2 regions of the Streptomyces canus genome follow, and region 2 is predicted to be linked to the other one. Evidence: predicted binding sites of a transcription regulator. Region 2 holds the regulator's gene; the other holds the start of a gene.

Region 1 (3,410 bases), 1.3 Mb from region 2:
CCGTCTCCCTCTCCCACCTCTCCCGCATCCGCCCGATACGCGCGCGTGCCTCGTCCTCGGTCATGGTCGGCAGCAGGTTCCACCGGCTGATGGCCGGATCGTGGCCCGCGGCCACCAGGGCACCGGCGTCCGTCGTGCGCCAGGGGCGGAGTTTCAGGCCGCCGGGAAGAGCGAGGACCGGCTGGGTGTTGTCCGCCATGCGGCCGGCGGGAACCACCGGAGGTATCGGGGCGATCACCGGCGCAGCATGACAGAGGCCGTCCCCGGTCGCCTCCGGGTTTTCCGCGGGCGGCGACGGACGGTCACCCGGCGTTCGATCCCACGAACTTCGCACTGGTGAGCGGAGCTTCCACATGCCAGCCCAGAGACTCGTACAGCCCCCGCCCCGCCGGCGTTCCCGCGAGGACGCCCGTCTCGGCACCCGTGTCGGCCGCGACGGCCTGGAGCGTGCGCATGACGACGCTGCCCAGCCCCCGGCGCCGATGGGCGGCCACGGTCTCGATCTGGTCGAAGACGGCGGTCGCGCCGGTCGGAGCGACCTGACCGCGCGCCGCGAGGGAACCGTCGGGTGCGGCGACGAGTACGCGGGTGACGCCGCCCACGGACCAGGTGCGCAGTCGGTATCCGTCGGGGACGGTGGTCCGTTGCGCCGGCGCGGTCAGCGGGACCGTCATCAGGTAACCCGGCTCGGGATCCACCCACCAGCCCTCGTCCAGCCAGGGCCCGACCATCTCCGGATCATGGAACACCTTGAGCCACACCCCGGCCCCGGTCACCCCGCCCGCCACCTTGCGCACGACCCCCTCGTCCACGCCGTCGCCGAGCGCGTCGAACACGTGTCGCGACACTTGCGCGACCTGCCCCACGTCGACGGTGAACCCCCACGGCTCACGCTCCGGCGTCGCCGCCCCGCGGGACACGACCCAGCCGGTCACCCACGCCTGTACGACTCCGTCCATGACATCCCCCTGTAATGGTCTCTAGCGTCATGTGTCTATTACTGGATGACCATAGGCCCCGACCCGCCGATTCCGGCAGCAGTGATCGCCGACAGCGAACAGGCAAGCGGGTGGGGAACATTCGAAGCGCCCTGTGCATTGAGTCGGCATAGCTCAACTTGACTGCCTAAGGGGAGATCATGGCTTCGACGTCCACACCGCTCACCCTGCCCGTGCTGCCGCTCGACGACGAGGTCGTGCTGCCCGGAATGGTGGTTCCGCTGGACCTGAACGACACCGACGTCCGCGCCGCGGTGGAGGCCGCCCAGGCCGCCGCCCGCTCGGAACCCGGAAAGCCGAAGGTTCTTCTGGTGCCACGCATCGACGGCGAGTACGCCGGCACCGGTGTGCTCGGCACCATCGAGCAGGTCGGCCGGCTGGCCGACGGCGACCCGGGCGCGCTCATCCGCGGCCGCAGCAGGGTGAAGATCGGTGCGGGGACCACCGGCCCGGGCGCCGCCCTGTGGGTCGAGGGGACCACGGTCGACCAGACCGTCCCCGAACCGCTGCCCGGTCACGTCACCGAACTCGTCAAGGAGTACAAGGCCCTCGCCACCGCCTGGCTGCGCAAGCGCGGCGCCTGGCAGGTCGTCGACCGGGTGCAGGCCATCGACGACGTCTCCACCCTTGCCGACAACTCCGGTTACTCGCCCTTCCTGACCACCGAGCAGAAGGTCGAACTGCTGGAGACCTCCGACCCGGTCGCCCGCCTCAAGCTCGCCACCCAGCAGCTCCGCGACCACCTCGCCGAGCAGGACGTGGCCGAGACCATCGCCAAGGACGTCCAGGAGGGCGTCGACAAGCAGCAGCGGGAGTTCCTGCTCCGCCGTCAGCTGGAAGCCGTACGCAAGGAACTGCGCGAGCTCAACGGCGAGCAGGAGGGCGAGGAGTCCGACGACTACCGCGCCCGCGTGGAGGCCGCCGACCTGCCCGAGAAGGTGCGGGAAGCCGCCCTCAAGGAGGTCGACAAGCTGGAGCGGTCCAGCGACCAGTCCCCGGAGGGCTCCTGGATCCGGACCTGGCTGGACACGGTCCTCGAACTGCCGTGGAACGAACGGACCGAGGACGCCTACGACATCCAGGGCGCCCAGGCGATCCTCGACGCCGAGCACGCGGGCCTCCAGGACGTGAAGGAGCGGATCACCGAGTACCTGGCGGTGCGCAAGCGCCGCAGCGACCGGGGACTGGGTGTCGTCGGCGGCCGGCGCGGCGGTGCGGTCCTGGCCCTCGTCGGGCCGCCCGGCGTCGGCAAGACCAGCCTCGGGGAGTCCGTGGCCCACGCCATGGGCCGCAAGTTCGTCCGCGTCGCCCTCGGTGGCGTACGGGACGAGGCGGAGATCCGCGGCCACCGGCGGACGTACGTCGGCGCGCTGCCCGGCCGGATCGTGCGGGCGATCAAGGAGGCCGGGTCGATGAACCCGGTGGTCCTGCTCGACGAGATCGACAAGGTGGGCTCCGACTTCCGCGGCGACCCCGCGGCGGCCCTCCTGGAGGTCCTGGACCCGGCGCAGAACCACACCTTCCGCGACCACTACCTGGAGGTCGAGCTCGATCTGTCGGATGTCGTCTTCCTCGCCACGGCCAACGTGCTGGAGGCGATCCCGGAGGCGCTGCTCGACCGGATGGAGCTGGTCCGGCTCGACGGGTACACCGAGGACGAGAAGATCGTCATCGCCAGGGACCACCTGCTCCCGCGCCAGCTGGAGCGGGCGGGGCTCGCCAAGGACGAGGTCGTCATCGACGAGAGCGCGCTGCGCAAGCTCGCCGGCGAGTACACCCGTGAGGCGGGCGTCCGCACCCTCGAGCGGTCCGTCGCGAGGCTGCTGCGCAAGGTGGCGGCCCAGCACGAACTGGGCGAGCGGGAGCTGCCGTTCACCGTCACGGACGAGGAGCTGCGCGGTCTGATCGGCCGGCCGCACCACGTGCCCGAGTCGGCCCAGGACCCGGCGGAGCGCCGCACGGCGGTCCCCGGGGTGGCGACCGGACTCGCGGTCACCGGAGCGGGCGGAGACGTGCTGTTCGTCGAGGCGTCGCTGGCCGACCCCGAGACGGGCGCGGCGGGTCTGACGCTGACCGGCCAGCTGGGTGACGTGATGAAGGAGAGCGCGCAGATCGCGCTGAGCTTCCTGCGGTCGCGCGGCGCGGAGCTCGAACTGCCGGTGGGCGACCTGAAGGACCGGGGCGTGCACATCCACTTCCCGGCGGGCGCGGTCCCGAAGGACGGCCCGAGCGCGGGCGTCACCATGACGACGGCGCTGGCCTCGCTGCTCTCCGGCCGTCTGGTCCGCACGGACGTGGCGATGACGGGCGAGGTCTCGCTGACCGGCCGGGTCCTCCCGATCGGCGGCGTCAAGCAGAAGCTGCTCGCCGCGCACCGCGCCGGGGTGACGACCGTCATCATCCCGAAGCGCA
Region 2 (3,410 bases):
ACGACGCTCCCTCCTACGCCGGGCGCCAGGTCCTGCGCGGCACCTGCCAGGACGTCTCCGGAGCCTCCGAGACGACGTACGAGTACCGGGTCGTCACCGTCGACCCGTACGGACACACCTCACAGCCCGGTCCGGCGGCCACCGAGACCACCCCGGACACCAAGCGTCCGGACCCGGTGCAGAACCTGACCGCCGAGCAGGTCCCGCTCGGTGTACGCCTGACCTGGACCCCGCCCGCCGACGACGACGTCTTCACGTACTACGTGTGGCAGGGCGTCACCGACCCGGAGTCCGGCGAGACGGTCTGGAAGCGGAACTGCTGGAGGGGGGAGTCCCTTGCCGAGACCGAGATCCTCTGCCCGACCGTCGCGGACGGCGCGACCCACGTCTACCGGGTGGCCGCCGTCGACGCCCTCTGGGACGAGGGGCCGGACTTCTTCCACACGGCCGACGTCTCCGTGACCCTGCCCGACACCCGGCCGCCCGGCTGGACCGGCACCGAGATCGTCGAGGACAGCTACCCGGACCTGTACCTCGGCTGCTCCGAGAGCTCCGGCCTCGGGGACTGCGCCCGGTTCACGGGCTACCGCGTGGAGCGCTGGGACCCGGCGACGAGCGCCTACGTCACGCTGACCGAGGGGGCGACGGGCGACGCCCACTCCTTCATGGACAAGACCGTCCACGAGGACCTGCTGGCCCTGTACTACTACCGCGTCGTCCTCCTGGACTCCGCGGGCGCCGAGACCGTGGCCCGGTCGGCGGCGTACGGCATGTGGGAGTACTGGTACTGAGCCCACGGTCGCGAACCCGCGCATGAGAAGGGGCCCGGAGAGATCTCCGGGCCCCTTCTCCGTGGCTGTGCCTAGTCCTTGGCCCGCTTGGGCCGCCACACCACCAGCGCGCTGGTCTGCTGGACCTCCTGGTAGGGCACCAGGTCACGGCGGTACGACGCGTGCACCGCCGCCTCGCGCTGCTGCATGGCCACCGCGGCCCCCTCGACGGCGGCCTGGAGTTCGGCCACCCTCGACTGGAGCGCGGCGACCTGGTTCTCCAGTTCGATGATGCGCTTGATACCGGCGAGGTTGATGCCCTCGTCCTGCGACAACTGCTGGACGGTGCGCAGCAGTTCGATGTCGCGGGCCGAGTAGCGCCGGCCCCGGCCCGGGGTGCGGTCCGGGGACACCAGGCCCAGACGGTCGTACTGGCGCAGTGTCTGCGGGTGCAGGCCGGAGAGCTGGGCCGCCACCGAGATGACGTAGACCGGGGTCTCCTCGGTCAGTTCATACGGGTTGCGTCGACGGCCGTCCATCTCGATCAAGCTCCCTTCGCGGCCTGGAACAGCTCCGCCCGTGGATCCTCACCCACGGTCGCCTCGCGATACGCCTCGAGCGCGTCACGAGCCTTCCCCGACAGCTCGGTCGGGACACTCACCTCGACGGTGACCAGCAGATCGCCCCGGGTGCCGTCCTTGCGGACCGCGCCCTTGCCCCGCGCCCGCATGGTGCGGCCGTTGGGCGTGCCCGGGGGCAGTTTCAGCGTGACGGCGGGGCCGCCCAGCGTCGGCACCCTGACCTCGCCGCCGAGCGCCGCCTCCGAGAAGGTCACCGGGACCGTCACCGTGAGGTTGTCGCCCTTGCGGCCGAAAACGGGGTGCGTGTCGACGTGCACGGTGACGTACAAGTCGCCCGCGGGGCCGCCGCGTTCACCGGGCGCCCCCTTTCCGCGCAGCCGGATCCGCTGGCTGTCCGACACCCCGGCCGGGATGCGGACCTGCATGGTGCGGGAGGACTTCGCCCGCCCGGAGCCCTTGCAGATCTCGCAGGGGTTCTCCGCGATCAGGCCGCGGCCCTTGCAGTCCGGGCAGGGGTCCGTGAGGGAGAACCCTCCGCCGGAGCCCCTCGCCACCTGGCCGGTGCCCACGCACGTCGGACACACGCGCGGGTTGCCGTTGGCGTCGCCGGTGCCCGAGCAGGCCTTGCAGGGGGCCTGCGAGGACATCCTGAGCGGGACCGTCGCGCCCTCGATCGCCTCGGTGAAGCTGAGGGTGACCTCGGTGTCGATGTCCTGGCCGCGCCTGGGCTGGACGCGCGTAGTTCCGGAGCTGCCCCGGTTGAACAGGCCCCCGAAGACGTCTCCGAGTCCGCCGCCGAAGCCGCCGGCTCCCTGGCCCCCGCCCTGGGCGCCGCCTCCGAAGAGGTCGCCCAGGTCGAAGTTGAAGGAGCCGCCCGCGCCGCCCGGCCCCGGGCGGAAGCCGCCGTTGCCGAACAGGGCGCGGGCCTCGTCGTACTCCTTGCGCTTCTTGGGGTCACCGAGGATGTCGTTCGCCTCGGAGATCTCCTTGAAGCGCTCCTCGGCCTTGGTGTTGCCCTTGTTGGCGTCCGGGTGGAACTCGCGGGCGAGCTTCCGGTACGCCTTCTTGATCTCGGCCTCGGTGGCGTCCTTGGGGACGCCGAGGACCTTGTAGTAGTCCTTCTCGATGAAGTCCTTGGTGCTCATCCTCGACGCGCCCCCTTTCCGGTGTCCCGATGGTTCTCTTCGACCTCAGCCCTCCTCAGGGCCGTTGTCCTTGTCGTCGCCGGCCTCGGAGCCGTCCTCGGCCTTGACCGTCTGCGCGCCCGGCTGCGGTTCGGCCACGGCCACCCGCGCGGGGCGGATGGTGCGCTCGCCGAAGCGATACCCAGGCTGCAGAATCGCCACGCACGTCGTCTCCGTGACGTCGGGCGCATACGAGTGCATCAGGGCCTCGTGGATCGTCGGGTCGAAGGGCTCGCCCTCCTTGCCGAACTGCTGCAGGCCCATCTTCGCCGCGACGGTCTCCAGGGACTCCGCGACGGACTTGAACCCGCCGAGAAGTTCACCGTGTTCCCGCGCGCGGCCGATGTCGTCGAGCACGGGAAGAAGCTCGGTCAGGAGGTTCGCGATGGCGATCTCCTTGACCGTGATCCGGTCCCGCTCCACACGGCGGCGGTAGTTCTGGAACTCGGCCTGGAGCCGCTGAAGGTCCGCGGTGCGCTCTTCGAGCGCCTTGCGCACCTGGTCCAACTGGGCCGTCAGGCCGGCGATCTGGGCACTTGCGTCCCCGGCCGGGGCCGCCCCTTCCTGGGGGGCGGCCTTCGGCTCGGCGTCGTCGGGGGTGGCGCCGGAGGGGACGTCGGGCTTCTCGTCGAAGCCCGGGGTCTCCTCCGTCACGCGGCACCGTCCTTGCGCTCGTCGTCCACGATCTCGGCGTCCACGACGTCGTCGTCCGCCTTGGCCTGCGAGGCCCCGGCGTCGTCGGCGTCACCCGCGCCCTGCGCGGCCTGGGCGTCGGCGTACATGGCCTGGCCGACCTTCTGGGAGACCGCGGCGACCTTCTCGGTGGCGGTGCGGATCTCCGCGGTGTCCTCGCCCTTGAGCGCGGCCTTCAGCTC

What was found. Region 2 encodes HspR, which represses chaperone genes until heat shock. Its sites were predicted from a motif close to TTGAGNNNNNNNNNCTCAA; they were not measured.
Region 1: the regulator HspR is predicted to act here: its motif matches at 1,098-1,116, upstream of lon (endopeptidase La).

What each region holds. Positions count from the first base shown of each region.
Region 1 is NZ_CP107989.1:3,599,138-3,602,547, reverse strand. It holds gene OG841_RS15955 (GNAT family N-acetyltransferase) at 1-238, opposite strand, end outside; gene OG841_RS15950 (GNAT family N-acetyltransferase) at 303-959, opposite strand; gene lon (endopeptidase La) at 1,139-3,410, shown strand, end outside.
Region 2 is NZ_CP107989.1:4,886,370-4,889,779, forward strand. It holds gene OG841_RS22130 (PA14 domain-containing protein) at 1-791, shown strand, start outside; gene OG841_RS22135 (heat shock protein transcriptional repressor HspR) at 863-1,309, opposite strand; gene dnaJ (molecular chaperone DnaJ) at 1,315-2,496, opposite strand; gene grpE (nucleotide exchange factor GrpE) at 2,542-3,189, opposite strand; gene dnaK (molecular chaperone DnaK) at 3,186-3,410, opposite strand, start outside.